3 regions of the Metabacillus sp. 84 genome follow, and region 1 is predicted to be linked to each of the others. Evidence: riboswitches for the same ligand, from Rfam matches in the RefSeq annotation. Region 1 holds a riboswitch; each other region holds the start of a gene.

Region 1 (10,706 bases):
CGTCAGCTTTGAAGAAGAGTTTAAAGAAGCTTCTCTGATTAAAAAGATGTTTAAAAAATGGTTTTAGAATGGAGGAATGACTGTGAATACGAACGAATTGCAGACGATGAACCTGGAAAAAAAAGAAGAGCTTCTTGAAAAGGGAACGAATGAAATAAAAGCAACGCTGAGAAAAGAACCCGAGGTACAGAAGCTCGCCAAGAACATCGATCATAAAAACCAGCTGGCACTCCTTGAGTACGGAAAAGAGCCCGCGAACGAAATATCAGCGTTTTCCGGAAGGATTCTGAATACGATCAAATCAAGCAGCATGGAAGAATCCAGCGCCCTGCTAAAGCATCTTGGGAAAATCATGGACCGCTTTGACAGCAAGGATTTCGTGGAGAAAAAAGGCCTGATGGCGAAAGTTTTTAACCGGGGCCAGAAGGTGATGGACAAGCTGTTTTCAAAATATCAGACAATGGGCTCTGAAATTGACAAGGTGTATGTTGAAATCATGAAATACGAAAATGAAATGAAAGGCTCTACACAGACGCTGGAACAGCTGTATGAGCAGAACTTTCAATATTACACAGAACTTGAGAAGTACATTGTGGCAGGAGAAATGAAAACGGAAGAGCTGCGCGCCAGAGTGCCTGAGCTCGAGAGCAAAGCAGCTACCGGGAACCAGCTCGCGGGCATGGAACTGGATACGCTGAAAAACGCGATCGAACTGATGGAGCAGCGAGTATATGATCTGGAGATGGCCAAGCAGGTTGCCTATCAGGCCGCCCCTCAAATCCGTCTCCTTCAAAGAGGAAATACGAAGCTGATTGCAAAAATCAATTCCGCATTCGTGACGACCATTCCGATTTTCAAAACCGGTTTGATCAATGCAATCGCAGCAAAAAGGCAAAATCTCGTAGCCCAATCCATGAGTGAATTGGACAAGAGAACCAATGAAATGCTTTTGAAAAACGCCCAGAACATTTCCAAGCAAAGCACCGACATTGCCAGAATGGCCGGCAGCCCGAGCATTAAGATCGAAACAATGGAAGAAACGTGGAGCATCATCATGAAAGGGATGCAGGAAACGAAAGCCATTGAAGATGAAAATAAAAAGATGCGGGAGGAAGGAAAAGTCCGGATCGAGCAGCTTCAGGAAAATTTTAAGCGCCTCGAACAGCAGCGCTAAAGGGAAGGGGAAAATCGGATGAACTCTATTAACCTGCTGAAGAAAAATGTCCAAATTGTCCTTGAAAAAAAGCAGCTGAGCGGTGTAACAGCCAGAGTCGGCCTTGTGCTTGATATCTCAGGATCCATGAGGAAGCTGTATAGGAATGGGACGGTTCAAAAAGTAGTTGAACGGATCCTTGCGGTAGCGAGCCAGTTCGACGACGATGGCATGCTCGATGTATGGGTTTATGACAACGAGTTTGCCAGACTGAAGCCGGTTACCGAAAGAGATTTTAATCAATACGTTGAAAACGTCATTTTATCCGATTCCCTTATTCATAAGTTTGGCCGAAACGATGAACCCCCCGTTATGGAGGATGTAATCCGGAAATATACGAGGGAGGAATCAAGTAAGGATCCGGCATTTGTCGTGTTCATTAATGATGGCGGGTGCAAAAAGACCATAAAAAAACCGGTCATCGAATCCTCTGACCAGCCAATCTTCTGGCAATTTGTCGGAATCGGCGACAGCAATTTTGAAGTGCTTGAAAACCTTGATTCCATGGAAGGCCGTTTTATCGACAACGCCAACTTTTTTCATATCCAGGATCCTGAAAGCATTTCAGACGAACAGCTGTACAATCAGCTGCTCCACGAATTTCCTTCCTGGATTGAAGAGGCAAAAAGGAAAGGCGTGCTATAGGGAGAAGCAAAGCGCTTGGGGATGCACCCGGGCGTTTTTCTGTAGATGTCCCATATGCCTCCTGGATTCCGAACCGCGTTGACTGCTGCTGAAAACAGGTCTTAGGCCAGGAGCATTCGATAAGCTGCAGAAACCTTCTGAAATTTGTCTACCTCAGCAGCAAGTCTTAAAATGATTATAAATACGAATCAGGAGGTCCTTCCCGTTGAATACGCTCCACCACGGCTTTTGGACATACATGATATTCCGCAAAAAAAAGCAGGCTTTAAAGTATTTTGTGATTGGGAGCATGGCCCCGGACTTTATTTACTTCATTATGTTTTTTTATTTGCTGCTCAAAAATATTCTGATGAACTGGCTTGGACTGAACGAGACCGCTTTTTCCCTTAGAGAGGCGGTTCATGGACTGTTCGATGAGCCTGTTACGATTGTCTTGAGACAGGGTGGCCATTCCCTTTTCATCTGGACGGCTGCCTTTGTGATCATTGCTGCCATTTCCCGCAAAATATGGCTGAATGGCTGGCTTGCCTTTGCTTACGGCTGGCTCGGTCATATTCTGATTGATCTGCTTACGCATGTGCAGGACGCGGTTCCGGTTTTTTATCCAATCAGTGATTATATTTTTAGAGGCCCTATTTCCTATTACGACCGCGATTTTTTCGGCCGTGAATTCAGCCTGATGAACAGCGTCCTGATTGCCATTGCAGTTCTCTATTTACTTATCGGAAAAATCCGGGAAAAACGGCGGATTAAAAAGAATTCATATACCTCCGGTCAATAGCGTGCTTGAGCTTCCATGCGGTTTTTCCATGATAATGAAGCCCGCCGTACGTGAGAAAGCCTTCCCGGTCACCGGTGGATACTATTCCGAGAAACCGCTTCTGGGGTTTAAAGGAAACCAGCTCCTCGCCTTGAATCGCCCTGTACAGATTTTTCCAAAGAACTTCCGATTGCCGGACCGCATACACCCCGTTTTTCGGAAGCTTAGGGTAACAGTCGATGGACGCACAGTCTCCGGCTGCAAAAATCGATTCATTGTAAGATAACTGTTTATCCACGAGGATAAACCCGCGCTCGTCCACCCTCATCTTGGATTCTCTGAAAAGAGCTGGTGCTTCAGGACCGCTAAGCCACAGCAAGTCCGAAAATGGAATCCTCTCACCATCTGCTTCAACAGCTCCAGCTGAACTCAAGCTGGCTTTCTTGTTTAACAGAACGCGCACTCCTTTTGATTCGCAAATCTTCTGCAGCCGGTCAGAGTGTGAAGGGGACAGGAGGGAGCCGCCGCTGATCAGTGTAACAGGAGACCTGTTACCGGATTTTCTCCTGTATGCTGCAGCCGCTAAAGAAAGCTCCACTCCGGAAGCGCCTGCTCCGGCAATCACCGGAGACCGGCCTTCACGGAAAGACCGGATGGTGTCAGGAAAGGAATAGTTCGGTTTTACCGGCAGAATGGAGGAAGCGGTTTTCTGACTGGAACCAATATCGATCGAAAGCCAATCGTAAGCGTATTGATTGCCTGAATCAGTGTGGACTTTTTTGCCGGCTGCAGAAATGAAAGTCACCTTTTCTTCTAAAAACGTAAACTTATGCTTCTCGGCGAGGGCTGCCAAATCAATGCGGATTTCTTCTTCCGTATAAATTCCTTCAGTAAAACCGGAAAACATACCGGAGTAGTATTGGTAACGGGAAGGAGAAATCAGAATAACCTCGGAGTCTGCCAATGAGGATAAGGCTCCTTTTGAAATACCGGCCAGATGGGCATGTCCCCCGCCTGCGAGAATAATCCTTTTCATATACTGCCCCCTCTGCAAGATCATCTCTTCATTTTGGCTGAATCTTAAATTCATAGCAAGAAAGAAGGTTTTATTTGATGAAAATAAGAGCCTATCAACACGATGATTTAACGAATATCGTTTCTTTGTTCTATGATGCTGTCCATAGCATTCCGTCATCTGACTATTCGGCTGACCAGCTTGAGGCATGGGCGCCTGAAAGCGAACGCAACGCAGTAACGGAACGGTTGAGGAAGGCGTTTTCCGCCAATATCGTTCGGGTAGCTGAAGGACGGGATGGGATAATGGGCTTTTGCGATATGACGAGCCAGGGATATTTGGACCATATGTATGTGGGAAGCTCGTTCCAGAGAAAGGGGACGGCAGGAGCGTTATTGAGAGAGCTGGAGAAAAGCGCCGAGGAGCTTGGAGTGAGCCGGATCACAACGGATGCCAGCATAACGGCCCGGCCCTTTTTTGAAAAAAGCGGCTTTCATGTTCTTCAGCCCCGCATCGCAGAAAGACAGGGAGTTCAGCTGAAAAACTTCCGCATGCACAAAATTCTCGTTTAAGTATTCGCGCTTTTGTTTAAACGGAGCCGTTTCGTGATAGTAATAAGTAAAACGAAACGAAGAGGTGCGTTCATGTTCAGCATAATTAAAAAGAACTTCAGCAAGCCTAAAGGATGGATTGGGGTCGTGACTGGAAAGATTATGGCCCAGGAAAATAAATTCATCAACAAATGGACCATTTCCCGCCTCGGAATCCGCCGGGGGGACAAAGTGCTGGAAGTGGGATACGGGCCCGGTTATGCGCTCGAATACATTCTATCCAGATATCCTGTCCTTAAAGCGGATGGTCTCGATATTTCTGAAACAATGAAAGAGCAGGCATCAGTGAGGCTAAAAGAATATATAGATGCAGGCAAAAGCGAACTCATGGCAGCGGATGTGGGAAAAGCGAATCTGCCGGATCACTCCTATCACAAGATTCTATCAGTTAATAACTACACCATTTGGGATGAACCGAGAACAGGGCTGGCTTCATTATACGAGGCCCTCATTCCGGGAGGCAGCATTGCCATAACCATGCAGCCCCGGGAGGAAAACGCGAGCCCCAACAAAACAAAAATGTTCGGAAAACAAATCTATGACGACATGCGTGCGTGCGGATTCGAAAAAATGTCAATGAAATTCAAACGGGTGAAGCCAGAGATGACCGTCTGTGTGACGGCCCGGAAACCGCTGCGGTAAAGGGAAGGGGTGGCCTGTGGCTACGTACGTATATGGTGGCGGGGTCTGCGCGCTGTATATAGGGAGAATCCTTGAATTGGCGGGGGCAGAGCACTTGGCGGGGTCTGGCCCGCACTCTGATAAAGAACTAAAGCTTCGGCACCATCTTTCCAATCCATTGTCCGGCAAGGTTTTAGAAGGAGCAGTCTCCGTCCCGCTCTGCGTTAAAGCAGCAGGGGCCAGGCACCGTGCCTGGCCCCACTTTCGCTGCCGTACTAAAGCTCCGGCACCTGATCCGCAGAGGCTTGAAGTACAAGGGCTGACAGCATCAAGTCTCTGTCCCCCGTTCCTTTACAGTGGAAAAGCTCCGGCACCGCCGCGCCTGGTTAACTTATATTTTAACCTCCTGACCTCCGACCCTCACTCTGCTAAAGCACTAAACCTCCGTCCCCAGTTTGTAAGACGCCTTGCAGCCCAATGGATCACAAGGTTTCCTCTCCGTCCCCGAAAAGACAAAAAAAGGGGTCGGAGCACGCCTCCGTCCCCAATTATGTCTACCAGTTTTGCTCTGACCCCTTAGCGTCAAAACCGCTGGGAGAGTAAGTGTGAGAAGGTTCTGCCTCCGCCCCCTGGTGCTTTACCGTAACAGGGGACGGAGGCACAGCTCCAATCAAGGCCGCATCCCCAATCGCAACCGCAGCCCCAATCAAGGCCGCATCCCCAATCGCAACCACAGCCCCAATCAAGGCCGCATCCCCAATCGCAACCACAGCTCCAATCAAGGCCGCATCCCCAATCGCAACCGCAGCCCCAATCAAGGCCACACCCCCAGTCGGATGCACAGTTCCAATCAAGGCCGCATCCCCAGTCGGAGGCACAGCCCCAATCAAAGCCGCATCCCCAATCGCACCCACAGCCCCAATCAAAGCCGCATCCCCAATCGCAACCGCAGCCCCAATCAAGGCCGCATCCCCAGTCGGAGGCACAGCCCCAATCAAAGCCACAGCCCCAATCAAAGCCACACCCCCAGCCAACCCCAAACCCCAGCAACAGCAAAAAAGCTGAACCCGTTCAGAGGGTTCAGCTTTTGCATGGCAATCTGCTGATTATTCAGCTTTGCCGGATAAATTTACATCAATGTTGCCGCGGGTAGCTTTAGAGTATGGGCAAACCTGGTGAGCAGCTTCAATTAGCTCCTGTGCGGTTGCATCGTCCACACCTTTGACGATTGCTTCCAATTCAACCTCTAGTTTAAATCCGCCGTCTGCTTCATCTTTGCCGATGGAAACGTTAGCTGTAACCTTTGTGCCTTCCGTTTTGATTTTCTTTTGACGGATGACGAGGTTTAGGGCGCTGTCGAAGCAGGCAGAATATCCGGCTGCGAAAAGCTGCTCAGGGTTTGTGCCTTCTCCGCCTTGGCCTCCGAGGCCTTTTGGCATTGAGACAGGGAAATCAAGCTGTCCGTCTGAAGATTGGATTCGTCCTTCGCGTCCGCCTGTTGCCGTTGCAGTTGCCGTATAAAGTGCATTCATAATTCGTTTCCTCCTTGTTTTAGATGAATCGTCAGGTTTTTTAAGGTTTTCAGAAGTAGCTGATATTCCTCAACAGATAGTCCAAGTTTCGGGGCTACCTCATCCGGGATGCAGGCTGCTTCTGTTTTTAGACTTTCCCCTTTCGCCGTCAAACTAATCGTCACTTTGCGCTCGTCCTCTTTTGCCCTGGTTCTTGCTACAAGTCCGGCTGCTTCCAGCCGTTTAAGCATGGGGGTCAGAGTACCGGAGTCGAGCATAAGGTGCCCGCCGATTTCTTTAACCGTCAGGCTTGGATGTTCCCATAAAACCAGCATGACCAGGTATTGCGGAAAGGTTAGGTTGAGAGGTTCTAGGATCGGTCTGTAAAGGCTTGAAATTTCCTTTGAGCTGGCATACAGAGCAAAGCACAATTGGTTTTCAAGCTTGAGTTTTTGGCTGTTCTCCATGATCATGGTCTTCCTTCGTTAAATAAGTTGTGCACAATCGAATTGTATCCGATTTAGATAGAAAGCACAATTATTATGCTTCGTCCATCTGCAATTTTTTAAGAGGCTTGTCTGCGGGGCCCTCCATGACTTCTCCGTCAGTGGAAAAGCGTGAGCCGTGGCATGGACAATCCCAGGACCTGTCCCCGCGGTTCCATTCAACCTCGCAGCCTAAGTGGGTGCAGGTTGAGTCCACCAGATGCAGGCAGCCTTGCTGATCCTTGTAGGCGGCGGCTTTTTGGCCTTTATAGGAGACGAGGGCGCCTTCATCATTGCGCAGTTCTTCGATTTTTTTTCGTGAACCAAAGTCCAGCTTTCCTCCAATTAAGTGTCCGGCTACATTGGCATTTTGGACAAGAAATGTTTTGATGCTTGGGTCTGCAATGAATCGGGAAGGGCAGAACACCTCCTGATAAGGATTCTCTCTCTCGAGCACCATATCCCTCATCATCATGGCAGCGGCCGTGCCGTTTGTCATTCCCCATTTGCGGTAGCCTGATGCAGCCAGAACGGACGGCTTCCCTTTTGTCACCGGACCGACATAAGGAATTTTATCCAGGGTAATTAAATCCTGTGCAGACCACTTATACACAGCTTCTTTTAGCCCTAAATGGACTTTTCCAAACAGCTCAAGGGCTTCGTAATGTTTTTGCGTATCGAATCCCTGGCCGGTTTTATGGCTATCCCCGCCAATGAGAATGAGATCCTCACCGTCCATTGGAGTTGAGCGGATTGAGCGGGTCGGATTGTCCGCACTTAAATACATTCCGCCCGGATAAGGCTTCCTTGTTTTAACGCCCAGGACATAGGATCTTTCCGCATACATTCGTGCGAAATAAAAGCCGTTTCCATCAAAAAAAGGAAAATGGGAGCAGGAAAGAGCGTGCTTGGCCTTGACTTCGAAGCCGTCCCTCGTTCTGACCTTTGCTCCTCCCTCAAAAACCTCCGCATCTACGGCAACTGTATTTTCGTAGATTTCCACTCCCATCTTTTGCAGCTCACCTGTCATGTGGCCTAAATAGGAAAGAGGGTGGAACTGGGCCTGATTTTTTATCAGAATGGCATTTTTAATAGGCAGGTCAAAAGGGATTGAGTCTGCCATCCCGCAATCGATTCCGAGTTTGACGTAGGCTTTGTATTCTTTTTCAAGCTTCGTGGCATTTTTGCTCTCTGCTGTATAAATATAGGCATCCTGGTTTGAAAAATCACAGGAAACACCTGCTGCATAATCTCTCATAAACTCGAGCGCCTCATGGTTCGCAGCAAAGTATTTTTTTGCTTTTTCTTCCCCGATTTGCTGAATCAGCTCATCATAGATCAGGTCATGCTGGGTGGTGATTTTGGCTGTTGTATGGCCGGTTGTTCCGTTCAGCAGCCCATCGGCTTCAAGCAGGACGACGTTAACTCCTTCTTTGGCAAGTAAGTAGGCAGCTGTGATTCCGGTGATGCCGCCTCCGACAACAACTGCATCCGTATCGAGATTTTTATCAAGCTTTGGAAAGGAGGGAAGCCCGGCTGATTCTCTCCAAAAAGGTTCAGGGGATGAAGGGATTGATTTAGTAGACAAGGGAAAGCCTCCTTCGATATGTACTCTAAGATAATTTTTCCAACATCAAGAAAATCATGTACCAAAATAAAAAGAGTGCGGATTTCCGCACTCTTAACGATTTTTCCAATTCTGATTGATAAAAGCCTCGCGTCCGGATTCCTCACGCTCCTGCTTGTATTTTTCAGGGTTTTTTTTGTAAAAGCCCTGATGATGCTCTTCAGCCGGATAGAAGGCACTTGCTTCCTTGATTGGGGTTACGATCGGTTCTTTAAATTTTCCGCTTTCAGCCAGGAGCTGTTTTGAAGCTTCGGCAGCCTGGCGCTGTTCTTCCGTATGATAGAAAATAATGGCCCGGTAAGATTCCCCGCGGTCGATAAATTGGCCCTCATCATCCGTAGGGTCAATTTGCTGCCAGTAGAGCTCAAGCAGTTTTTCGTATGGGAAAACCTCTGGATTGTACCGGATTTGAACGGCTTCGGCGTGCCCTGATGTTCCGGATTTTACTTGCTCGTATGATGGGTTATCGATGTGCCCGCCTGTGTATCCGGAAACGATCCCGTGAATTCCGGGAAGTTCATCAAATGGTTTTACCATGCACCAAAAGCAGCCTCCCGCAAATGTTGCCGTTTCAATTTGAATGGCAGTCATGTCTTTTCCTCCTTTGATTTAAGAAACTGTAAAAACCCCTCTTCCTGAGCAGAAGAGGGGGGAATAATCTGAAAAGCAGACCGGCTCTTCTCTCATCTGCCGGGCAAAAAGCATATGCCCGCAGGAATTAGCACGGTTTCACATTTGCCGTGATCCGCTGCCGAGGCTTCGCAGGGCCATGTCCCTCCGCCTCTCTCGATAAGAGTGAATGAAATTAAAACGAGCATAAAACTGATTGAAAGGAAAGTCAAGGATTCTTACTCGTGCTGCCCAACCCGCGCAAAAGGTTGTTTGATCGGAAAGCAAAAAACACAAGCCGGAGCTTGTGCTTAAAGTTTTTCTGTAAGAAATTCACGAACCTGATCAGGTGTTTTGGCATTGGCGCTGTGCAAGTGACCGAGCTTTTCGCCGTTTTTGAAAATAAGAATGCTTGGAATTCCCATAACCTGATATTTTTCAGCTATTTCAGGGAACTCATCCTTATTGATCTCGAACCATTGAAAGTCCTTATATTCTTCAAGAATTTCATCAATGAAAAAGTTCATTCGCGTGCAATCGGGACACCAGTCAGCGAAGAATTTAACGAGAACTTCCTTATCAGATGAAATGAGCTTTTCGAATTGTTCGGTTGATGTAATTTTTTCCATATGCATAATCCCTCCTGCCCCTATTTTAATACAAACTGCAGAAATAAACGACATTTTGATTTCGCACAAAAGTTTACAGATGTTCGAATGCTATAAAAGAATTGCAGGGCCAAAGATAACAAACAGGCTGGAAAATGATAAAATAGGAAGAGTGATGAAAAAAACGTGTACGTGAAAGATTGAGGGGGAAATAAAACATGAAAATTAAACTCGGGCTTGTATACGGTGGAAAATCCGCAGAACATCAAGTCTCATTGCAAACAGCACTTGCTGTTATTAAAGCGCTGGATCTCAAGCAATTTGATATACATCCTATTTATATTACAGAAAAGGGAGAATGGATCCGCGGTGCACAGCTGTATGAGCCGGCATCCAGTGTATCTGCCCTGAAGCTTGGCGATTCTGAAGGGAAGGCGATTATGCCGTCTGCTCTGAATGCAGAGCTGTTTCCGTCTGCATCTGCTGACCAGGAGGAGAAGCCGTTTGATGTCATTTTTCCGCTTCTTCATGGACCTAATGGGGAAGATGGAACGATCCAGGGCATGCTTGAACTGATGAACCTTCCGTACGTTGGAAACGGAGTGCTTGCTTCAGCGGCGGGCATGGATAAAGTCGTTATGAAAAATCTATTTGCCCAGGCTGGTCTTGCGCAAGCCGATTATGTATGGCTGATCCGCAGCGAATGGAAAAAAGATCCGGAAACTGTTTATGCGAAGGTTGAAAACAACCTCGGCTACCCATGCTTTGTAAAACCCGCTAATCTTGGCTCAAGCGTTGGAATCAGCAAATGCAAAAACCGTGAAGAGCTGGAAGCGGCTTTTGAGGAAGCTTTCTCCTATGACCGTAAAATTATCATTGAAGAAGGAATCATTGGACGCGAAATTGAAGTAGGGGTAATCGGAAATGATGAACCGCAATGTTCCGTAACAGGAGAAATCGCTCCTAAAAAGGAATTCTACGATTATAAAGCGAAATACGTT
Region 2 (10,706 bases), on a different contig from region 1:
CTTCTACATTATCGATGAAGTTTTCTTTTAAAAGTTTAAACAGCTTAATTTGATCTTCTTTAGATAAGTCTGAGAATTTGGCATAGATGTCGTTAAACATAGAAAAACCCCCTCCTGAAAGAGTATATTATCACATCTCTCGATAGGGTGGTCAAAATAGCAACAATCTATGCGAAAAGAGCGTTTACAAAAGACTCATCATAGTGCCTTCCGAGAAAATCATAAGGGAGCCTGGCTCCATCTAAGCCAGAAATAACCGCCAAAAACCCATCCGATTGAAATTTTTTGGATAATCTGTCCGGCCGCTCTCCCCATAATGGAAAAATAGCCTTCATCCCATGCCGAGCTGTCAATTCTTCTCTGTATTTTTTTATATCTGCAAGAAAAAGGTCACCATAGGCTGCATGCAGGATTTTCTGATCTCTGCAAGTTTTAAGAAATTCTCCCATGCTTTTATCATATTCCTTATTAGAGGCGGCGGGGGGAATTTCAATGATGTGAAGCGGCAAATCCAGCTCCTCTGCCTGCTTTGCAATCAGACCTTTCGTAACTCCGTGAAAAGGTACTTGACCTGTAATAGAGTCCACTGCCGTAAATAATCCGCAAACTTGAATTTCTTGATTTTCAAGGAGTACTTGAAGCATCATGGCACTGTCTTTGCCGCCGCTCCAGGATACAATGGTTTTTTTCACACGAATCACCTCATATCCATAGTTTATCGTATCGTAAAGTTTTTTTTAACTTAAAAAAACCAGTCAATTCAAGCTTTGATTTAGTTTTGATAAAACCTACCCGAAAACTCGGGTTGACAATCGTTCGAATTGTGCTAAAATTTGAAATCAATACACATCATACTTATCCAGAGCGGTGGAGGGACCTGGCCCTGTGAAGCCCGGCAACCTGCTGAAAAGCAAGGTGCTAAATCCAGCAAAATGGAACCCATTTTGAGAGATAAGGGGAAAAACCTCACTAGTCTTTCTAAAATGGAAGGCTTTTTGCTGTTGATTTTAGGCGGTCCGGCTGCTGTCCGGTTACATGCCGTTTAATCAGCTTGAATGCTGTCAGAGCCTATTTTGTTAAAGGGAGTGCTGTCCGTGGGGGAGCAAGATCAGCTTGATCAAGTAATGGGAAAGCTAAAGGAAATGCTTCAAGCTATGAAATATGGATCGATTACCCTGATCATTCAAGATGGGAAGATCATTCAGCTTGAAAAAAATGAAAAAGTGAGATTGAAATAGAATAGGGATCACGATCGCTGACCAGACAAACTGGAGGCGGGACCTGCGCTGTGGCATAAATGTTTTATTGTGCTTTGGTGCTGTCCCGCTTTTATTTTTTTACAAGAGACCTGCTTGTCCCGGGTGCTTACATGAGTACCCGGCCGGGCCATTGCGGCAGAAGCTGTTGGCTATAAAACCATTGTGTTTAGATTAAGAGAGGTGCAAACATGCTTACTTATGAGAACTGGACCGGCAGCTATCCGGATTTTGAAAATGAAGATCATTTGAAAGAAGCGCTGCACGTGCTGAGCTGGGCATACGGCCATTATGCGGACGAACTGGTGTATGCCTGCAGCTTTGGAATCGAAGGAATCGTCCTGATTGAACTAATATCCAGAATCAAAAAGAATGCAAGAATTGTTTTCCTGGATACAGAGGTACATTTCAAAGAAACGTATGAGCTAATTGACCGGATAAAGGCAAGGTATCCTGATTTAAACATTACGATGAAAAAACCTCCGTTAACGGTTGCGGAGCAGGCAGCAAAGCATGGAGATGAGCTTTGGAAAACCAATCCGAATGAATGCTGCAAAATCAGAAAAGTGCTCCCGCTAAGAGAAGTAATGAGCACCGAAAAAGCGTGGATTTCCGGCTTGAGAAGAGAGCAGTCTCCTTCCAGAAAAGATACAGAGTTTTTAAACAGGGACGGCAAATTTGAGAACATAAAAATATGTCCTCTCATCCATTGGACGTGGAAGGATGTCTGGCGTTTCGCCCATAAGAATGATCTGGATTACAATATGCTTCACGATCAGGGGTACCCGAGCATAGGCTGCAAGCCTTGTACACAGCCTGCTATTGATGTAAGTGACGGCAGGTCAGGACGATGGAATGGCACACAGAAAACCGAATGCGGCCTTCACGGGTGAGGAGTAAATGATAATGGAAGCTGCAGCAATTTTTTTAAGCTTATTTTTCGCCATGAATATCGGTGCGAGCGGAGCGGCTGCATCGATGGGAGTGGCTTATGGAACAGGGGCCATTCCCCGCAGGTTGGCAGCCCTTATTCTTTGCGGAATAGGTGTGATCCTCGGTGCTGTATTGGGCGGCGGAGAAGTAGTGAAGACGATCAGTTCAGGACTAATCCCCAAATCCGTGATTTCCATAGAAATTGTTCTTGTTATTATCGGAGCGGCAGCCATCTCTTTGTTCATGGCGAATTTAATGGGCATCCCGTTATCCACCAGTGAAGTTACGGTCGGAGCAGTAGTCGGGGTGGGGGTAGCCTTCCAGGCCCTTTATGTTCAATCCATCCTTGTTATCATGGCGTTTTGGGTCATTATTCCGGCGGCAGCTTTTTTTATCACCTATGCTGTTTGCAAAATGGCCAAACCGCTTTTCGCAAAGCTTGAGGCAAAGAGGGGGAGCTTGCTGATCTATCTCCTGATTGCGGCAGGATTCTTTGAAGCCTTTTCAGCTGGCATGAATAATGTAGCCAACGCTGTAGGACCGCTGGTCGCTGCTAATCTCATGTCAGTTGGGCAGGGCGTCTGGCTTGGAGGGCTTTTTGTAGCTGCAGGCGCCATCCTTTTAGGAGGAAGAGTACTTGAAACGAACGGGAAAAAAATAACGAATTTATCCAAATCAGAAGGAATCGTTATTTCCACGACCGGCGCTTTACTTGTAGTCATCAGTTCACTTTTTGGACTGCCCGTTCCCTTAACACAGGTTACCTCCACTTCAATCATGGCTTCAGGCGCTGCGAAGAGCGGAGCGCTTGTTTTTCAAAAAGGGATCGTGAAAAAAATTGTAAAAGTATGGCTTGTTTCTCCGCTCGTCAGTTTGGCCATCTCTTACGTACTCGTCAAACTTTTTATAAAATCAGACTTTTACTCCACGTTTTCTGCGATTGCAGTCATGACAGCTACCCTTGGGGTTCTGTCTCTCATGAGGGCTATTAAAAAAGAAAAAAGTTCCGTGCATGAACAAGGCGGGGGAATCTAACGATAAAACCCACTTTTTTAATATGAATAGGAGGATTATAATGAGCTTAACACCGCATGGAGGAACCTTAATTCAGCGAACAGAAATTGGAAAAGATATAGGATTCATCAAAAAAACGATAGAAATAGATGCGATGGCATTGAGCGATCTGGAGCTTCTGGCTAATGGAGGTTTTAGTCCGCTTACAGGATTCATGCCAGAAGAGGAGTATTTGAGTGTAGTAGATAAAACGAGACTTACAAATGGAACGGTGTGGTCGATCCCGATCACTCTGCCTGTTTCTGCCCAAGCAGCGAAGACATTATCAGCTGGAGATCAGGCAAAGCTTAGCTTTGAAGATACCGTTTACGGATTGATAGAGGTCAGCGGGATTTATAAACCGGATAAAGAAAAGGAAGCAGTGAATGTATTCCGGACATCTGACCGGAATCATCCCGGGGTCAAAAAGCTTTTTTCAAGAGGGGATTTTTATGTCAGCGGTGAAATTATCATGACAAAACGAACAAATCCTCCTTTTCCGGACCACTATTATGATCCAATCGAAACACGCTCCGCTTTTGCGTCCAAAGGCTGGAAAACGATTGTAGGATTTCAGACGCGCAATCCTGTTCACAGGGCGCATGAGTATATTCAAAAAACTGCACTTGAAACCGTTGACGGCCTGTTTTTAAATCCGCTTGTAGGGGAAACAAAGTCCGATGATATTTCAGCGGAAATCCGTATGAAAAGCTATGGGGTTCTGCTAAGCGAATATTATCCGAAAGAACGGGTTTTTCTTGGAGTGTTTCCTGCGGCAATGAGGTATGCAGGGCCCAGAGAGGCCATTTTCCATGCCATTGTCCGCAAAAATTACGGCTGCACACACTTTATTGTAGGCAGAGATCATGCGGGGGTCGGTGACTATTACGGCACATACGACGCCCAGCATATATTTGATGAGTTCGCGCCCGAAGAGATCGGAATTACTCCTCTCCGTTTTGAACATAGCTTTTATTGCAATAAATGCGAGGGGATGGCTACGACAAAATCATGCCCTCATAACGCAGAGCACAGAGTCATCCTCTCCGGCACAAAGGTAAGGGAAATGCTCCGCAATGGCGAAGTGCCTCCAAGCACCTTCAGCAGACCTGAGGTCATTAAAGTGCTGATCGAAGGGTTAAAAGAGAAGAAACCGGAAACGGAGGAAGTGCAATGAGCCAGTCAAAAAATGTTACGTGGCACGAGCACTCCATAACAAAACAGGAGCGGAGAGAGAAAAACGGGCATCATAGCTTCGTTATCTGGTTTACCGGACTTTCTGGATCAGGGAAATCCACAATAGCCAATGAACTGGCCCGCATGCTCCATAAAAGCGGGGTTCAGGTTTACGTTCTTGATGGCGACAATGTTCGTCAAGGGCTTAACGGGGACCTTGGCTTTTCAGATGAAGACCGCCGTGAAAACATCCGAAGAATCGGAGAGGTATCCAAGCTTTTTACAGATGCGGGCAGTGTTGTCATTACAGCTTTCATTTCTCCCTTCAAAGAGGACCGAAGTCATGTACGCAAGATAATGGAGCCGGATGAATTCATCGAAGTATTTGCAGAGTGTTCCCTTGAGCAATGTGAAGCAAGAGATCCGAAAGGACTATACAAGAAAGCAAGAAAAGGGGAGATTAAAGGTTTTACAGGGATTGATTCTCCCTACGAAAAACCGGATCATCCTGAAATCACTTTGCAGAGCGGGAAGTATAATCCTGCGGAATGTGCTGAACAGGTTATCAGCTTTCTCAAGGACAAAAAATTCATTCAAGATTAAGCTGACGGATTACCTGCAGTCACATGTGCGGTATAATGGAATTAAGGAGGGATGCGTATGTCTAAGGTGTATCTCGTAGGAGCAGGACCGGGAGATCCGGACCTCATCACGGTGAAAGGCTTGAGATGCATTCAGAAAGCAGATACAATCCTTTATGACCGGCTAGTTAACAAAGAATTGCTGGAGCACGCAAAGGAAGGCGCTGACCTTATTTATTGCGGCAAGCTACCCGATTACCATACGATGAAACAGGAAACGATTAACCGTTTCCTGATTAAATTTGCTAAAAAAGGCTATACCGTCACCAGGCTGAAAGGCGGCGACCCTTTCGTCTTCGGCCGGGGCGGGGAAGAGGCTGAGGCCTTGGCTATGAATGGAATAGATTTTGAAATCGTTCCCGGAGTCACATCCGGCATAGCGGCCGCCGCATATGCCGGGATTCCTGTTACTCATCGGGAAGTGAGCGGCAGTGTCGCATTTGTTGCCGGTCATTATAAAAATGAGGCAGAGGACAAAGAGCGCTGGAAAGGTCTTGTTAATGGTGTGGACACATTAGCGGTGTATATGGGAGTAAGCCAGCTCCCCTACATACAGGAACAGCTGCTGTATCATGGAAAATCCCCTGCTACACCTGCGGCCGTCATTCACTGGGGAACTACCGATGTTCAGAAAACCGTGACGGGAACACTCGAGAATATAAATAAGGCTGTTGATCAGCACGGCATTACCAATCCAAGCATGATCATAATCGGTGACGTGGTCCGATATAGGGATCAGCTGAAATGGTTCGGCAAAGACAAATTCCAGAACGCTGTAAGCGAGGCGCTGTAATATGAAACAAGCTGTACTGTATATATGCCATGGCAGCCGGGTAGAGAAAGCAAGGGCAGAAGCTGTATCATTCATCTCCAAATGCATGGAATCCGTTGATGCCCCCATTCAGGAAATCTGTTTTTTAGAGCTGTCAGAGCCTGATATTCTGTCAGGCTTTGAAGCCTGCATCAAAAAAGGAGCGGAAAGCATAGCTGCGGTTCCTGTGCTCCTGCTGACTGCCGCTCATGCAAAGCTTGATATTCCTGAAGAGCTGGAAAAGGCTGGAGCCTTATATCCTGAAATACCGGTTACATATGGGAAACCGATCGGCGTTCAGGGAGATATGGCGGAGGCAGTTCTGGAGCAGCTGCGTCCGCTCCCTAAAGATGAGGATGTTCGGGTACTTCTCACCGGAAGAGGAAGCTCGGATCCTGACGTTAAAAGAGATTTGGGCATAATCGCAAAGGGGATTGCTGAAAGGGCAGAAGGTGTGAACATAAGCCCGTGCTATTTAACGGCTGCAGAACCGTCTTTCTCAGATATGCTCTCAAGAATTGATGATTTTCCGGAAAAGAACATTTACATTGTTCCGTACTTGCTATTTACCGGACTGTTAATGAAAGGAATCGAGAAAGAAGCGAGTCAGCTTACAACCCGTAAAAACATGACGGTTTGTTCATATGTTGGGTTCTCCATGTATGCGGAAAAAGCATTTTTAAGAAGGGTTAATGAGACACTGTCGGCTCTTTCTGAAAAACCGGAAGCGGAGGCAAAATGATTCCTTTCATGATTGACTTAACAGACAAACCGGTTTTGATTGCCGGAGGCGGAGCAGTAGCCGTGAGAAGATTAAAGCTTTTTTTGCGGGAGAATGCGCGCATCACGGTAATCAGCCCGGAAGCAGACGGAGAAATTCAGGAGCTTCATGCAAAAGGATTGCTTGAATGGAAGCAGCGTCCTTTTGCTCTTGATGATCTAACCGGTTATCTTCTCGTGGTGGCTGCCACAGATGACAGGGAAGTCAACAAAAGCATCGCTGTGAATGCGAACCCTTTGCAGCTTGTAAACATTGCAGATGAGGCGATGGAAGGCAATACTCAGGTTCCGAGCCACGCTTCCAAAGGAAGGCTGACGCTTGCTGTGCATACCGGGGGTGCGAGCCCTGCCAGAGCCAGAGAAATCTGTATTGCTCTCTTGAATGAAATTGAGGAAGGCACAATTGATGAACTGGACACATTATATGAGGAACGTCGGGAAAAAAAACGGAGCAAGCGAAAATACGAAGACCTGTAACGGGTCTTTTTTCTTGTTGAAATAATCACAGGTAACGGGAAGAGCTGCTTAAGAAGGATGTGCCAGGAAGAGCTGAGACCCAGGAGGCTGCCAGCCGCATGAAGAAGTGCAGGCAAGGGAAGCCGATCCTCTGCAGTCTATAAACCACTAAAAGCAATCAATCTTCTGTCCGCATGAAAAAGACCAGTCCGCTCGTTACGGCAGTTTGCTCGCCAATACAAGACACGCAGGTTTCATAATCTTATGTATGGTGAACTTCGCAGGTCTATTGCTTGCTGTTTATCTCATCGGGAACTAGTGTGCTTCCTTCCTTTTTCATTTATTCCCCCTTTACGAGCGCAATTCCGCAAAAAGGAGCATGGCTCAGCCTATGCTCCTTTTTGCTTTCATTCTTTCAGCTTTTTGACCAAATCCGGATCCGGCGTAACAAATACCGTCTGCTGGCGGTCATATATAACAAAACCCGGCTTTGAACCGTTTGGCTTTTTGACATGCCGCACGAGTGTGTAATCTACAGGAACGGAACCCGAACTTCTTGCCTTGCTGAAGTAGGCGGCGATGTTCGCTGCTTCCCGGATTGTAGCATCCTCCGGGTTCCTGGATTTAATGACCACATGTGAGCCGGGGATGTCTTTTGTGTGAAGCCATGTGTCATCCCGGGCAGCCACCCGGCTGGTCAAATATTCATTTTGCTTGTTGTTTTTCCCGACCAGTATGACTGTCCCGCTCGTGGATCGGTACTGTTCGAGTACAGGATTAACAGCCTTCGGTTTTTTCCCCTTTCGATCGGGCTTTTTCTTCATATACCCCTCATCCTGGAGCTCTTCCCGGATTTCTGCCAAATCTTTTGGAGAGGCGGTCTCAATCTGCTGAAGCAGATTATCGAGATATTCAATCTCTTGTTCAGCGAGTTTCACCTGTTCGTGGATGTGAGAGACTGATTTTTTTGCCTTTTGATACTTGTTGAAGTAGCTTTGCGCATTCTCAGATGGCGTTTTTTGAGGGTTCAGGGCTATCTTGACTGAACTGCCAGTTTCATCATAATAATTGATCACCTCAGCGCTCTTATCGCCGCGCTGGATCGAATACATATTGGCAGTGAGCAGTTCTCCGTATAGCTGGAATTTTTCTGCATCCTCAGCATCAAGTAATGATTTTTGCAGCTTTTTAATTTTTGACTTATTTTTTTTCAACTCATTTTGCAGAAATCGTTCAAGATCGTTTCCCTGCTGCTTTACCCGGTCCCGGTCGGCTTTTCCGAAATAGTACCGGTCAAGAAGCTCACTTAATGATCCGTATACTTTTCGATCCCCGCTCATGTGCGTAAGGTCAATTAAATAAAAGGCCTCCTTATCTTCGCCTGTTATCATAACAGGCTTCCAATTTCCTTTTTCAAGGGTATCCATCGTTTCTGTAAACGCCTTTGGGAGGGTTATCCTGTTAACCATTCCGGACCGTTTCGTTATTTCTTTAGCAAGAAGGGGGGAAACGCCGGCAAAATGCTGGACAAGCTGCCGATCGAGATTGCCCGCAAAAAAATCAAGTTTTTTAACAACGTCCTCTTCCGTTATCCCGAATGGAGCCATCTTATTCTGTGAAGGGGGAAAGATGTATTCATGCCCCGGAAGCACAGTCCTGTAGCTGTTTACGGCAGGAGGCAGATGCTTAATGCTGTCAATGATCGTCCTTTGCCCAGAATCAACTAGAATCATATTGCTGTGGCGCCCCATTATTTCAACAATCAGTTCCTTATAAGTCATGTCACCAAGTTCATTTCTGCCTTTGACATGGAAAATGATAATCCGTTCCATATCCTTTTGTTCGATCCGTTCAATGACGCTGCCCTCGAGATGCTTTCGCAAAAGCATACAGAACATTGGCGGCGTACTCGGATTGTCATATGTCTCCTTGGTCAAATGCATCCGGGCATAGCTGGGATGCGCTGATATAAGCAATTTATAATTTGCCCCGCCGGAACGAATCTGCAGGACCAGCTCATTTTTATAAGGCTGATAAATTTTAGAGATTCGCCCGCTCTCAAGCTTTCCTTGAAGCTCTTTTGTTATTGCATATGTGAAAATTCCATCAAATGACATGTCCTTCACCCGCTCTGTTTTTCAAAATTTAGTGGAAAAAGCTCTAATATTCTATTCTCTCACAATTATAGCGCGAAGGGCCAGGAACTTTCACTAAAAACACCCGATTTGTCTGGTATTGAAAGGACTGGGCAAGCTGTCATGCTAATTAGTCATGAACCCGTGCTTGTCTGAATAGGATGGAGGTAGAGCAGAGCTTGACCAACATTTCAGAGCAAGGGGTGGATAGGCTGATCATGAAATGGCATGAGATGGAGATTCAAGATGTGGCGGAGTCCGTCAGCACAGACCGGGAATCGGGGCTCTCCGGCAATGAGGTTGAAGCCCGTTATGCTAAGTTTGGCTACAATGAGCTGCAGGAGGCGGAAAAAACTTCGGCGCTTTTGTTGTTTTTAGGGCAATTCAAGGATTTTATGGTGCTCGTTCTTCTTGGAGCAACGGTTATTTCCGCTTTCCTAGGCGAGTACATTGATGCTGTCGCAATCGTAGCTATAGTGCTTATGAACGGAATTTTGGGTTTTTTTCAAGAAAGAAGAGCAGAAAAATCATTAGAGGCTCTAAAGCAGCTATCAGCCCCACAGGTCAGCTGCCTAAGAGAGGGAGACTGGGTGAGGATCCCTTCACGGGAAGTTGTTCCGGGAGATATTATAAAATTCACGGCCGGTGACAGGATCGGGGCGGACCTTCGGCTGCTCTCCGTTAAAAGCCTGGAAATTGAGGAGTCGGCTCTAACAGGAGAATCGATTCCTGTGCAAAAATCCAGTGAAGCGCTAAAGCTAAAAGATCCAGGACTAGGCGATCTCTCAAACATGGCGTTCATGGGAACTCTTGTTACCCGGGGGAGCGGGATAGGCCTCACAGTTGGAACCGGCATGAAAACAGCGATGGGACAGATTGCGGATCTCCTGCAGTCTGCTGAATCGATGGACACCCCCCTGCAAAAGCGCCTCGAGCAGCTTGGGAAGATCCTCATTGTCACGGCGCTATTCTTAACAGCCCTTGTAGTGGGAGCAGGGGTCCTTCAAGGCCACAGTCTTTATGCGATGTTTCTGGCGGGTGTATCGCTTGCGGTGGCTGCCATTCCGGAGGGGCTTCCTGCCATTGTTACCGTCGCCTTATCCCTTGGCGTTCAAAGAATGATTAAGCAAAAATCGATTGTCCGCAAGCTGCCGGCAGTAGAAACGCTTGGCTGTGCATCCGTCATCTGCTCAGACAAAACCGGAACCATGACGCAAAATAAAATGACTGTAACCGATATATGGTCCGGAGGAAAACATTGGAAGGTGTCCGGAACCGGATTTGAGACTAGCGGGGCATTTACTTTTAAAGACCGGACAATCAGCCCGAAAGAGGAAAAGGCACTCCATCAAATATTAACGTTTGGGATGCTCTGCAATACGGCTGAATTAAAGGATGAGGAGAACGAAAGCCGGATTGACGGTGACCCGACGGAAGGCGCCATGCTGATCGCGGGGATGAAAGC
Region 3 (10,706 bases), on a different contig from region 1:
TGCTCCATGGGCTGCATGATCCCGCATCCATTCAGGGAAGCGGATATCGTAGCATATAAAGCCTGCGCATTGGATTCCATCCAGAGAAAAAAGTCCGCTGCTTTTGCCGCCTGTCAAATAATGGTGTTCATCCATCAGTTTAAATAAATGAATTTTGCTGTATTCATGTACCAGCTCTCCGCTCCTGCTGAAAATGAGCATTGTATTTGTTATCTCTTTACCGGACTTTTTGGCAATGGACCCTGCCACCAGGTGGACATGGTGCTCTCTAGCCAAGGCCGAAAGAAAAGCCTTCGAGTCCCTTCCTTCCGGGTCCGCAATCTCATCCAGTCTTGTCAAATCGTATCCAGTGTTCCATAATTCGGGTAATACAAGAATGTCCGGCGGATTGACTTTAACGGCTTCCCTGATCGCAGCTGCCGCTCTTTTTTTATTTTCTTCCGGATTGCCGAATGCGATATCAAATTGGATGCACGCAATTGACTGTTTCACTTTGACCCCCGCTTTCAATCAGAATTTTCTTTACTTTTCTGTATTAACACTATATGATTTGTGACTATCATTTCAAGAATTTTTCGAGAAGGTGGAATAGAATGACATATTTTGAACCATCCCGCTTACTAAGACGGCTTCCTGAGCAATTTTTCGCTGCCTTGTCTTTAAAAGCAGCTGAAAAGATTAAAGAGGGCTGTGACATCATCAATCTGGGCCAGGGAAACCCGGATCAGCCTGCACCTGCACATATCGTTAAGGCGCTTCAAAAAGCTGCAGAAGAACCGGCCAATCACAAATATTCCCCTTTCAGAGGTAAACAGTCTTTTAGAGCAGCTGCTTCAACCTTTTACAAGAGAGAATATGGGGTTGAATTAGATCCGGAGACGGAGATAGCCATCCTGTTTGGTGGGAAAGCCGGGCTTGTTGAGCTTCCACAATGTTTACTAAACCCTGGTGATGTGGCGCTTGTTCCAGATCCTGGATACCCGGATTACTGGTCTGGCGTAGAGATGGCCGGCGCAGGGATGCACATGCTTCCGCTGCTTGAAAAAAATGAGTACCTCCCGGATTATGATCAAATTCCTGATCCTGTTTTGCTTAAAACAAAGCTTATGTTTTTAAATTATCCGAACAATCCTACGGGAGCAGCAGCCAATGCAGCTTTTTTTAGAGAAACCGCTGATTTTGCCAAGCAGCACCATATTTGTACCATTCATGATTTTGCCTATGGAGCGATTGGGTTTGACGGCGAAAAGCCGTTAAGTTATCTTCAGACCCCTGGTGCAAAGGAAACGGGAATTGAAATTTATACTCTTTCGAAAACGTTCAATATGGCGGGGTGGCGGGTAGCGTTTGCAGCTGGAAATGCCAGTGTTATAGAAGCAATCAACCTGTTTCAGGATCATATGTATGTAAGTGTTTTTGGTGCTGTTCAGGATGCGGCCGAAGCAGCTTTGCTGGATAGAGGGGACAGCTTAAAAGCGCTTGTCCGGATGTATGAAAGACGCCGGAATACACTGGTGGATGCCTTTAAGGAAATCGGCTGGAACATTCAAGCTCCTAAGGGGAGTTTCTTCGCTTGGCTGCCCGTTCCCGAGCGCTTTACATCCCAGGAATTTTCAGATCTTCTTCTGGAAAAAGCTCATGTTCTTACCGCACCGGGAAGCGGGTTCGGCCAATTTGGCGAAGGATATTTGCGTGCTGGTCTGCTTACGGATGAAGCCAGGATCCGGGAGGCGGCCGAAAGGATTGGGAAGCTTGACATTTTCCGGCCGTAATGGAATGATTTTCAATTATGACTTGACACATTTCCAAATCCCTGCAATAATCCAAATTAATTGAAAATTTCGCCTGCGGATTTTTTGCAGGCCTATACCGTACTTATCAAGAGCAGGCGGAGGGACCAGCCCTATGAAGCCCGGCAACCGACTTGAACTGAACGTTCAAGCACGGTGCTAAATCTTGCAGTGTCAGCACTGAGAGATAAGGTACTGCATAACTATTATGCAAAGCCTCTTCTCTTATGACGAAGAGGCTTTTATATTGCTATGAAGACGGAGGCTTGACGATGAGTGAACTGATTGCGACCTATCTTGTACACACTTCAAATGACCGCCTGGAAGAAAAAGCGGAGGGGATTGCGCTCGGGCTGACCATAGGCTCGTGGACAGATCTTCACGAGCTTGAAAAGGAGCAGCTGAAAAAACATAAAGGCACAGTACTGTCCGTGGAAAGATTAAGCGGAGACGTGCGTGCGAATGAATTCTTCGGTAAAAAGCTGACGCGCGGTCTCATTAAAATTGCCTACCCTGCAGCCAATTTTTCTGAAGACCTTCCCGCTGTTTTAACGACTGCTTTTGGGAAATTGTCGCTGGATGGGGAAATCAAGCTTCTGGATCTCGAATTCTCCAGTGAACTTGCAAAGAAATTTGCGGGCCCTAAATTTGGAATCAGCGGAATTAGAGAAAAGCTTGGTGTAAATGACCGTCCGCTGTTTATGAGCATTTTTAAAGGCGTGATTGGCAAGGACTTGGAATATTTGAAAAAGCAGCTTTATGAGCAGCTTGCAGGAGGGATGGATTTAGTAAAGGACGATGAAATCCTGTTTGAAAATCCCCTGACTCCGTTTTTGGAACGGGTTAAGAAAGGACGGGAAATCATTGACCAACTGCAAAAAGAAACAGGGAAACGTTCTTTATATGCAGTGAATCTGACGGGAAGGACATTTGAGCTCCGGGACCGGGCAAGATGGGCGGCCGAAGCTGGCGCGACAGCTCTTTTATTGAATGTGCACGCGTATGGACTGGACGTTCTTCAGGCTCTGGCAGAGGATGAGGAAGTGAATGTTCCGGTCATGTCCCATCCGGCGGTAAGCGGCGCTTTCGCTTCTTCGCCATTTTATGGATTTTCCTATCCGCTCCTTTTAGGGAAGCTGACACGTTTGGCTGGCGCAGATCTTTCCTTGTTTCCATCTCCATACGGAAGTGTAGCTTTGGAGAAAAAAGCAGCATTGGGAATTGCTGAGGAATGCACCGTCCAAAGCAGCATCAGGGAAACCTTTCCGGTACCTTCTGCCGGCATACATCCAGGTCTAGTTCCGGTTATCATGAACGACTTTGGAACAGACTGTGTCATTAATGCAGGAGGCGGCATCCATGGGCATCCTCTTGGTGCTTCTGGAGGAGCTGCGGCCTTCCGTTCCGCAGGAGAAGCCGTTCTTGAACACATCTCACTTGAAGAACGGGCAAAAACCGATAAACCATTGGCTCTGGCCCTTGAATTATGGGGTCAATATGGCAACGCTGAAAAATGAAGCCTGTCATTTTCTGTGATTCTGATGGACCGGTGACGATTTAATGTTGGCGGTGTAATGGATTGACCGGATTGCTTGAAAAAAAGGGGGGAAGAGCGTGAGTCAAAAAGAAAAACAGCCGCTGAAGGAATTGGCACTTATAAAAAGAGAACTGGCTGAGAGAGACTGGTTTCCAGCCACCAGCGGAAACCTGGCTATTAGAACGGGGAACGACCCGCTGGCGTTCTATGTAACTGCAAGCGGCAAGGACAAGCGGGAAGAAACCGATGATGATTTCCTTTTAGTGAATGAGCATGGAGAGCCTGCTGGGGAAACCCATTTAAAGCCTTCGGCTGAAACACTGCTTCACTTAGAGATATTCAAGAAAACACACGCCGCGTGCAGCCTTCATGTCCACACCGTTGATAACAATGTCATCTCGGAAATCTTTGCAAATGAAGGGATGGTTACCTTCACGAATCAGGAGATCATTAAAGCATTCGGCCTGTGGGAGGAAAACGCATCCTTTTCGGTGCCGATTATTCCAAACCATGCAGATATCCCCGCTCTTGCCAAAGCTTTTGGAGTGCATGTTCATAAAGATGCGGGTGCCGTCTTGATCCGGAATCACGGAATAACGGTTTGGGGACGGACAGCGCTGGAAGCAAAGAAGTATCTGGAAGCATGCGAGTTTTTATTTTCGTATCATGTTAAGCTTCTGCAATGCAGGGTAAACCAATCTATTAAACTATAGGGGGAAACAGCAATGGCCTCAATTCTTTATCAGCAAAGCGGAGAGCGAATCACCGATCAGGATCAGGTTTCAGCTTTTCTGGAAAGCCAGGAAGTCATTTATGAAAAGTGGGATATCGAAAAGCTTCCAGCACACCTTAAGGAAAATTTTGAATTGACCGATGAGAATAAAGAAGAAATTCTGGAAGTATTCAAGGCGGAAATTGTGGATATTTCCAAAAGGCGGGGGTACCAGGCGCAGGACATAATCTCACTCTCAGATAAAACGCCTAATCTTGATGAGCTGCTGAAGAATTTTCAGCAGGAGCATCACCATTCAGATGACGAGGTTAGATTTATTGTCAGCGGGCATGGGGTTTTTATTATTCAGGCTAAGGACGGTTCTTTTTTTAATGTCGAGCTTGTTCCAGGGGATCTAATATCAGTACCCGAGAACATCCGTCATTATTTCACCCTTCAGGATGACCGCAAAGTAGTAGCGGTCAGAATTTTCGTCACGAAAGAAGGCTGGGTGCCGATTTATGATAAAGAAGAATCGAATGCAAACTAAACAAATGAGGGGGCTGTCTGAAAAGTCCTGCTGAGAGAAAGGCTAAAGCCCCGGTATGCGTAAAGTGAAGCATACCGGGGTTTTTCTGTGAGTCGAAAACAAATTGGAGGAGCGGAAATCAGGCATAAAGCCTAAGGATATAAGGAGAGTGTGTGTAATAGCTGGCGAACGGTTCTGTTTAGAGCGGGTACAGATAGGATTGGAAGCTGTCATAAATCACACTGATCACACATGTAATAGATGGACAAAAGATCTTTTTAACAGAAAAATCGAAATATTCTTTACTTATTTCATTCTTATGTGTAAAATTTTCTACAATCGATATCAGTCTACTTTACTAGGAGGGTTATCATGAAAATCCGTTACAATTACGTGAAAAAGGAAGCAGTAAAATACTGTAATCTTTCAAACACCGTAAAAGAAGCATACGACCGCTTAAAGGAGACAGGATACCGCTGCATCCCAGTGCTGGATGAAGGCGGGAAAAAATTTACTGGCCTGATTTATAAAGCATCCCTCCTGGAGTATTACTACGAACAAAAGGGTCAGGACAACGATTCCATCGCATCATTAGTTAAGGACCAGGACGCATACATTCTCGAGGAAGATTCTTTTATTAAAGCATTTATGTCCATTAAGAGATTGCCATTTCTCGCTGTACTTACGGAGGATCAGGAATTTACCGGTATTATGACCCACGCAAATATTATGGATGTTCTGGAAGATTCCTTCGGATTGAGGACGGGCGGATACCTTCTGACGGTAGCAACAAAAGAACATAAAGGCGCGATAAAAGAGCTGGTCAGCACCATAAAGGATGTTAACATCGAAGGCCTCCTGACATTGGATAACGGAGACTATCTCAGAAGAATTGTCGTCAATCTGTCTCATGATCTGACAGAGAAAAAACTGAATAAGATCATCAGCAAGCTGGAGGAAAAAGAATTTCGTGTAACCTTTATTGATGATGTAAGACAGGGAAAAGCAGCGGCTGGTAAGGCAGAGTAAAGCATTTTAGCAGCTTAGAGGATTCACCTGTCATGAACGAATAGAAAAACCAAAAAAGATAGTTTTTGGAGAATTTTAGTCCAAATACTATCTTTTTATATGTTTTTATATAAAAAAATGGTTTAAAGCCTTCCAAGTTTGGGAATAAAATAATAAAATCTAAATATTAACAATTATGTAACATATTTATATATGATTCGGCAAATTTTTCTCTAGGAATGAATGAATACTTAGGTTTTATTAATGAGCTTCTAAATCCTAAGAGGAGGAAAAGACGTGATCCCACAATTCCAGAAAGATCAGCTGATTACGGAGATTGATAAAAAAAGAGAAGAAATGATTGCCGCAGCCGAATCAATGAGCTATACAAGCTGTGAAGTAGTCAGGTTCAGCCAGGAGCTGGACGAGCTCCTGAACCAGTTTCAGCAAATAGAATGGGCGGAGAATGAGAGTTCGACTTCCTTATCTAAATTCGTCAACCGGATGGCATCGTGGAGATTTTCAACAGAACAGAGACAGACTGCTGCAGAACATTAAACAAGACTGGCAATGTAAACAAGCCAGTCTTGCTTTTTTTGTATTTTTTGCTGTGGACTAAGCGTAAGGAGACATTAGAAAGCCTCTACAAGAAGCAGCATAAACACGATGCCGGTTATAAAGGCATAGGTAGCAGTACGTTCATTCCCATCCCCGTGGCTTTCCGGAATCAATTCCTTATAAATAATAAACAGCATGGCACCAGCTGCAAAAGTAAGGCCATATGGTACGAGCATACTTACATAAGAAGTTAGATAGAATCCAATTAAAGAGGTAACTATTTCAACAGCACCTGTTGCGGTTGCGATTAAAAATGCTTTCAGCCTGCTTATATTCTGGTTTATGAGGAATAGCGCAACTAAAAACCCTTCGGGGGCATTTTGGAACCCGATGGCAAATGCAATTAAATTGCCAGTATCGCTGGCATCTGCAGCGTAGCTTACTCCGACTGAAAGGCCCTCCGGTAAATTATGCAAGGTGATGGCCGCTACAATCAGCATCGCTTTTTCATCAAACTGAATGCCGCTCTTATTATGCTCCAGGTCAATATGGGGGATCTGCTTCTCTAGAATGGTAAGGGTGAGCACACCCAGAAACAAGCCCAGTATAACCGGGAGCATTCCTCCAATTCTCAAAGCTTCAGGGATTAGACTGAACATAGAGGCCGTCATCATAATCCCCGCGGAGAAAGCGAGCAGGATGTCTCTCCATTTATGAGTGAGCGTATTTTTCAAAAATAGAATCGGCACAGCACCCAATCCGGTGGACAAGGCTGATAAAATACTTCCAATGTAAACGTCGTTCATTCTGCACCTCTAATTTCATCATTTCATTAAAATATAAAACAATCCTTCCTGTTATTATAATCCCTCCACTAGATTTCGACAATTCTTACGTTTCCTAGCGACTCGTGTCACTATTCGTTGAATCATTCATGTCAAAATTCCTTTACGATGTTGGAAATTTCTGATAAGTTAAGAGTGATTTTATAGATAGCTGTCATTTGACTGCAAAAAACGCTGAATACTTTTGGGGGGAACGGGATGAACTATCGCAGATTGGGACGGTCAGGTTTGAAGGTCTCGGAAATCAGTTTGGGAAGCTGGCTTACATTTGGGCAGACGATCGATGAAAAGTCTGCTGAACAGATTATACATAAGGCTTATGATATGGGAATCAATTTTTTTGATTGCGCTAATGTATATGCAAAAGGGATGGCTGAGACTGTGATGGGAAAAGCGCTTAAATCTTTTGAAAGAGAATCGTATGTCATTACTACGAAGGCTTTTTGGCCGGTTGGCGAAGGGCCGAATGACCGCGGACTTTCAAGAAAGCATATTATCGAACAGGTTCATTCCAGCTTGAAAAGGATGAATGTAGACTATGTAGATGTCTTTTATTGTCATAGATACGATACGGAAACGCCCCTTGAGGAGACGCTTCGGGCTATAGACGATTTAATCAGGCAGGGGAAAATCCTCTATGCGGGAGTAAGCGAATGGTCAGCTGCACAGCTTCAGGAAGCGGTGCATGTAGCGGACAGGTATTTACTCGAACGAATCGTGGTTAACCAGCCTCAATACAATATGCTGCACCGTGACATTGAAGATGAAATAATGCCCATCAGCGAAAAAAACGGCATATCGCAAGTAGTGTGGTCGCCGCTTGCACAGGGAGTTCTGACAGGAAAGTATATGGAAGGAAAAATTCCAAAGGGCAGCAGGGCATCGAATGAGGAAGTGAATACGTGGGTGAAAGAAATTTTGGATGACATCATGAACCGGAAAGTCACTCTTCTGTCTGAGCTGGCTTCCAGTCTCGAAATAACGATAGCCCAGCTGGCGCTATCCTGGACACTGCGGAATCCTAATGTAGCGAGCACGTTAGTCGGTGCGTCCACCCCGGAGCAAATTGAAGAGAATGCCAAGGCTTCTTCTGTGATTCTTCCATATGAAGTTTTGAATGAAATCGAAAGCATATTGGCAATCTGATATGGAAAAGGCAGTGGAAGAACGGTTTACTAAAGAGGTCATTGAAACATCAGCCCGCTTTTTTGGTGCGGAGCTGTCCATTTTAAGGAAACTGGGGGAAGCAGAAAACTATGTGTTTGAGATCTGCTATGACGGGGCGTCTGCAATCCTGAGAATCACCCATTCAAGCCACCGGTCACTTGAGCAGATAGAAGGGGAACTGGACTTTGTTGCTTTTCTTTATAAGGAAGGAATCCGTGTGTGCCGCCCCATATCTTCTAATGGGAAACGCATTTGTATTCATTCTTGTTCAGATGGATCGGCCTTCTACAGCAGCCTATTTGAAAAAGCACCGGGAGAAAGGGTTGCACCGGACGGACCGGAATGGAAGACTGATTTATTTCATGAATGGGGGAAAACCATCAGCCTTTTGCACCTGGCCGCTGATCAGCTTAAGAAAACTTCCTCTGCACCGGCCAGACCTGAATGGGATGAAGAAGAGCTTTTGGATATCGAGCGCTTTAAGCAGAGACCAGGCAATGCCGTACTTCAGCAGAAGGAGAGGCTGCTGCAAATGCTGAGAAGCCTCCCTAAACATGATTTTGGACTTATTCACTCTGATCTTCATACGGGCAATTTTCATTGGCATGACCGTGCCTTGCACTTGTTTGATTTTGATGACAGCTCCTATCATTGGTTTGCAAGTGATTTGGCTATCCCTCTTTATTATTATGCGTGGGGACTCGAACGAAAAGGAGAAAGCAGCTTTGAAGATAAGTGCAGCTGTTTTTTTCGTGAGCTTATCAAAGGCTATGAGACTAAGCGGTGTTATTCCAGTGAGATGGCCACCAGCATCCCAATTTTTCTGAAATTAAGGGATTTTGTTCTTTATGTGTATTTTCACAAGAAGTACGATGAAGCAAAATGGGATAAAGCGACGAAGGAAGTGGTTGGAAACCTCCAGAGAAGAATTGAGAGTAACTTGCCCATCGTCAGCATTGGCGGGAGCTTTGACTAAGTGGAGAAGGTTGACTTTGGATGAATAGTTTACTATTATTTATTTAGAATTCAAGATTTTTTACTTTAAGGATTGATATATATGAATGAATCAGAACAATCACTGAAGCTATTTGTCGTATTATCCCGTGCTTATCGTGCAATAAACGACCGAATGAATAAGCACATTACTTCGTTTGGCTTAAATCCTACTGAATTCGGTGTGCTTGAACTGCTGTACCATAAGGGAGACCAGCCGCTGCAGCAAATTGGCGGGAAGATACTTCTGGCCAGCGGCAGTATAACGTATGTGGTAGATAAGCTTGAACAAAAAGGGCTGCTTGCCCGTAAGGCATGCGAAAAAGACCGCCGGGTAACGTATGCTCATATTACGGATAATGGGGAAAAATTAATTGAAGAAATTTTTCCTTCTCATCAGGGAAAAATAGATGAGATAATAGGAATACTATCAGCAGATGAAAAAGATCAGGCGATTGAGATGCTAAAGAGAATCGGATTCCATGCTAAAGAAATAAAATAGAATAAGGCAATTCTGAAACTGAAAACGCAAGAACCGCTGTTTGAATGAGCGGCTCTTGCGTTTTCTTTTTTTGCTTCGCTGGTTTTTAATCCTGTAATGAAATGATTTAAACCGGCTGCTGCTTTTGGACGAGCGGCAGTATTAAAATTTCAACCCGTCTGTTTTTCTGTCTTCCAAGTTTAGTCCCATTATCAGATATGGGCCGGAATTCTCCATACCCCTTGGCACTGAATAATTCCGGTGAAAGAGAGGGGTTTGTAAGAAGCAATTTCATGAATTCAACAGCTCTCATGACACTAAGTTCCCAGTTCGACTCAAACTGAGCATTTTTAATAGGTATATTATCTGTATGTCCGCTTACAATGATGCTTCGCGGAGGCTCCATAACCAGCAGCTGAGAGATTTCCTTTGCAAGGTCTTCATCACGGTTTCGTACAAAAATACTGCCTGATTCGAACAAAATATCATTATTGATGGTAATAAGGAGCCCTTCGTCTGTAAGAGAGGTCTTCAGTTTGTCGTTCAGCCCTTTTTTATCAATGTACTCCCTGATTTTCTTTTCCGCTTCCTTCAGCTTTTCAATCTCCTGCTCGCTTTCTTGCTTCTGCTCAGTTTTTGTCATATCCAGCTGCTCCATTTCTCCATCAGGTGTCGGGCTGGGATACTCCAGTACTCCGGTTCCTCCGACAAATGTACTGTTGAAAGCTCTTGCCATCATCTGGAATTTGTTTGCATCAATTGAGCTCATAGCGAAGAGAACAATGAACAGGGCAAGGAGAAGAGTCAAGAGATCCGCATAGGGAATGAGCCAGGATTCATCTACATGCTCCTCATGCTTTTCCTTTCTCTTCCTTCTAGCCATTCGGATTTTCTCCTTCCGTTATCAGCTTTGAGCGTTCTCCTGCAGGAAGGTACGTAGCAAGCTTCTGCTCGATTGCTTTTGGAGCCTGTCCTTCAAGAACAGAAAGGACTCCCTCAATCATCACTTCCCTGATCATTACTTCCTGACGGGACTTGCGCTTTAGTTTATTGGCAAAAGGGTGCCAAAGAACATAGCCTGAATAA

The links. Region 1 has a riboswitch for S-adenosylmethionine ahead of msrA (peptide-methionine (S)-S-oxide reductase MsrA). Riboswitches for the same ligand answer to the same signal wherever they lie in the genome.
Positions count from the first base shown of each region.
Region 2: linked by a shared signal. The riboswitch ahead of ACQCV8_RS10210 (YezD family protein) and the one ahead of msrA (peptide-methionine (S)-S-oxide reductase MsrA) in region 1 are both predicted to bind S-adenosylmethionine.
Region 3: linked by a shared signal. The riboswitch ahead of ACQCV8_RS12620 (2,3-diketo-5-methylthiopentyl-1-phosphate enolase) and the one ahead of msrA (peptide-methionine (S)-S-oxide reductase MsrA) in region 1 are both predicted to bind S-adenosylmethionine.

Region 1 covers NZ_JBNILN010000008.1:25,783-36,488, reverse strand. Annotated here, with positions in the region: gene ACQCV8_RS14190 (YceG family protein) at 1-67, shown strand, start outside; gene ACQCV8_RS14185 (toxic anion resistance protein) at 77-1,174, shown strand; gene ACQCV8_RS14180 (vWA domain-containing protein) at 1,193-1,858, shown strand; gene ACQCV8_RS14175 (DUF4184 family protein) at 2,064-2,639, shown strand; gene ACQCV8_RS14170 (NAD(P)/FAD-dependent oxidoreductase) at 2,608-3,654, opposite strand; gene ACQCV8_RS14165 (GNAT family N-acetyltransferase) at 3,732-4,205, shown strand; gene ACQCV8_RS14160 (class I SAM-dependent methyltransferase) at 4,278-4,886, shown strand; gene ACQCV8_RS14155 (hypothetical protein) at 5,420-5,881, opposite strand; gene ACQCV8_RS14150 (organic hydroperoxide resistance protein) at 5,972-6,397, opposite strand; gene ACQCV8_RS14145 (MarR family winged helix-turn-helix transcriptional regulator) at 6,394-6,843, opposite strand; gene ACQCV8_RS14140 (FAD-dependent oxidoreductase) at 6,917-8,449, opposite strand; gene msrA (peptide-methionine (S)-S-oxide reductase MsrA) at 8,543-9,079, opposite strand; SAM riboswitch class I at 9,169-9,284, opposite strand; gene ACQCV8_RS14130 (thioredoxin family protein) at 9,409-9,726, opposite strand; gene ACQCV8_RS14125 (D-alanine--D-alanine ligase) at 9,924-10,706, shown strand, end outside.
Region 2 covers NZ_JBNILN010000004.1:242,697-253,402, reverse strand. Annotated here, with positions in the region: gene ACQCV8_RS10220 (IS1595 family transposase) at 1-100, opposite strand, end outside; gene ACQCV8_RS10215 (hypothetical protein) at 168-692, opposite strand; SAM riboswitch class I at 853-958, shown strand; gene ACQCV8_RS10210 (YezD family protein) at 1,125-1,238, shown strand; gene ACQCV8_RS10205 (phosphoadenylyl-sulfate reductase) at 1,448-2,149, shown strand; gene ACQCV8_RS10200 (anion permease) at 2,163-3,224, shown strand; gene sat (sulfate adenylyltransferase) at 3,265-4,419, shown strand; gene cysC (adenylyl-sulfate kinase) at 4,416-5,021, shown strand; gene cobA (uroporphyrinogen-III C-methyltransferase) at 5,079-5,852, shown strand; gene ACQCV8_RS10180 (sirohydrochlorin chelatase) at 5,854-6,612, shown strand; gene ACQCV8_RS10175 (precorrin-2 dehydrogenase/sirohydrochlorin ferrochelatase family protein) at 6,609-7,127, shown strand; gene ACQCV8_RS10170 (Rqc2 family fibronectin-binding protein) at 7,514-9,223, opposite strand; gene ACQCV8_RS10165 (cation-translocating P-type ATPase) at 9,460-10,706, shown strand, end outside.
Region 3 covers NZ_JBNILN010000006.1:93,167-103,872, forward strand. Annotated here, with positions in the region: gene ACQCV8_RS12610 (carbon-nitrogen family hydrolase) at 1-492, opposite strand, end outside; gene ACQCV8_RS12615 (pyridoxal phosphate-dependent aminotransferase) at 594-1,772, shown strand; SAM riboswitch class I at 1,873-1,984, shown strand; gene ACQCV8_RS12620 (2,3-diketo-5-methylthiopentyl-1-phosphate enolase) at 2,063-3,307, shown strand; gene ACQCV8_RS12625 (methylthioribulose 1-phosphate dehydratase) at 3,405-4,040, shown strand; gene ACQCV8_RS12630 (1,2-dihydroxy-3-keto-5-methylthiopentene dioxygenase) at 4,053-4,589, shown strand; gene cbpA (cyclic di-AMP binding protein CbpA) at 4,941-5,597, shown strand; gene ACQCV8_RS12640 (aspartyl-phosphate phosphatase Spo0E family protein) at 5,874-6,134, shown strand; gene ACQCV8_RS12645 (ZIP family metal transporter) at 6,209-6,940, opposite strand; gene ACQCV8_RS12650 (aldo/keto reductase family protein) at 7,178-8,125, shown strand; gene ACQCV8_RS12655 (phosphotransferase enzyme family protein) at 8,097-9,122, shown strand; gene ACQCV8_RS12660 (MarR family winged helix-turn-helix transcriptional regulator) at 9,204-9,641, shown strand; gene motB (flagellar motor protein MotB) at 9,748-10,503, opposite strand; gene motA (flagellar motor stator protein MotA) at 10,496-10,706, opposite strand, start outside.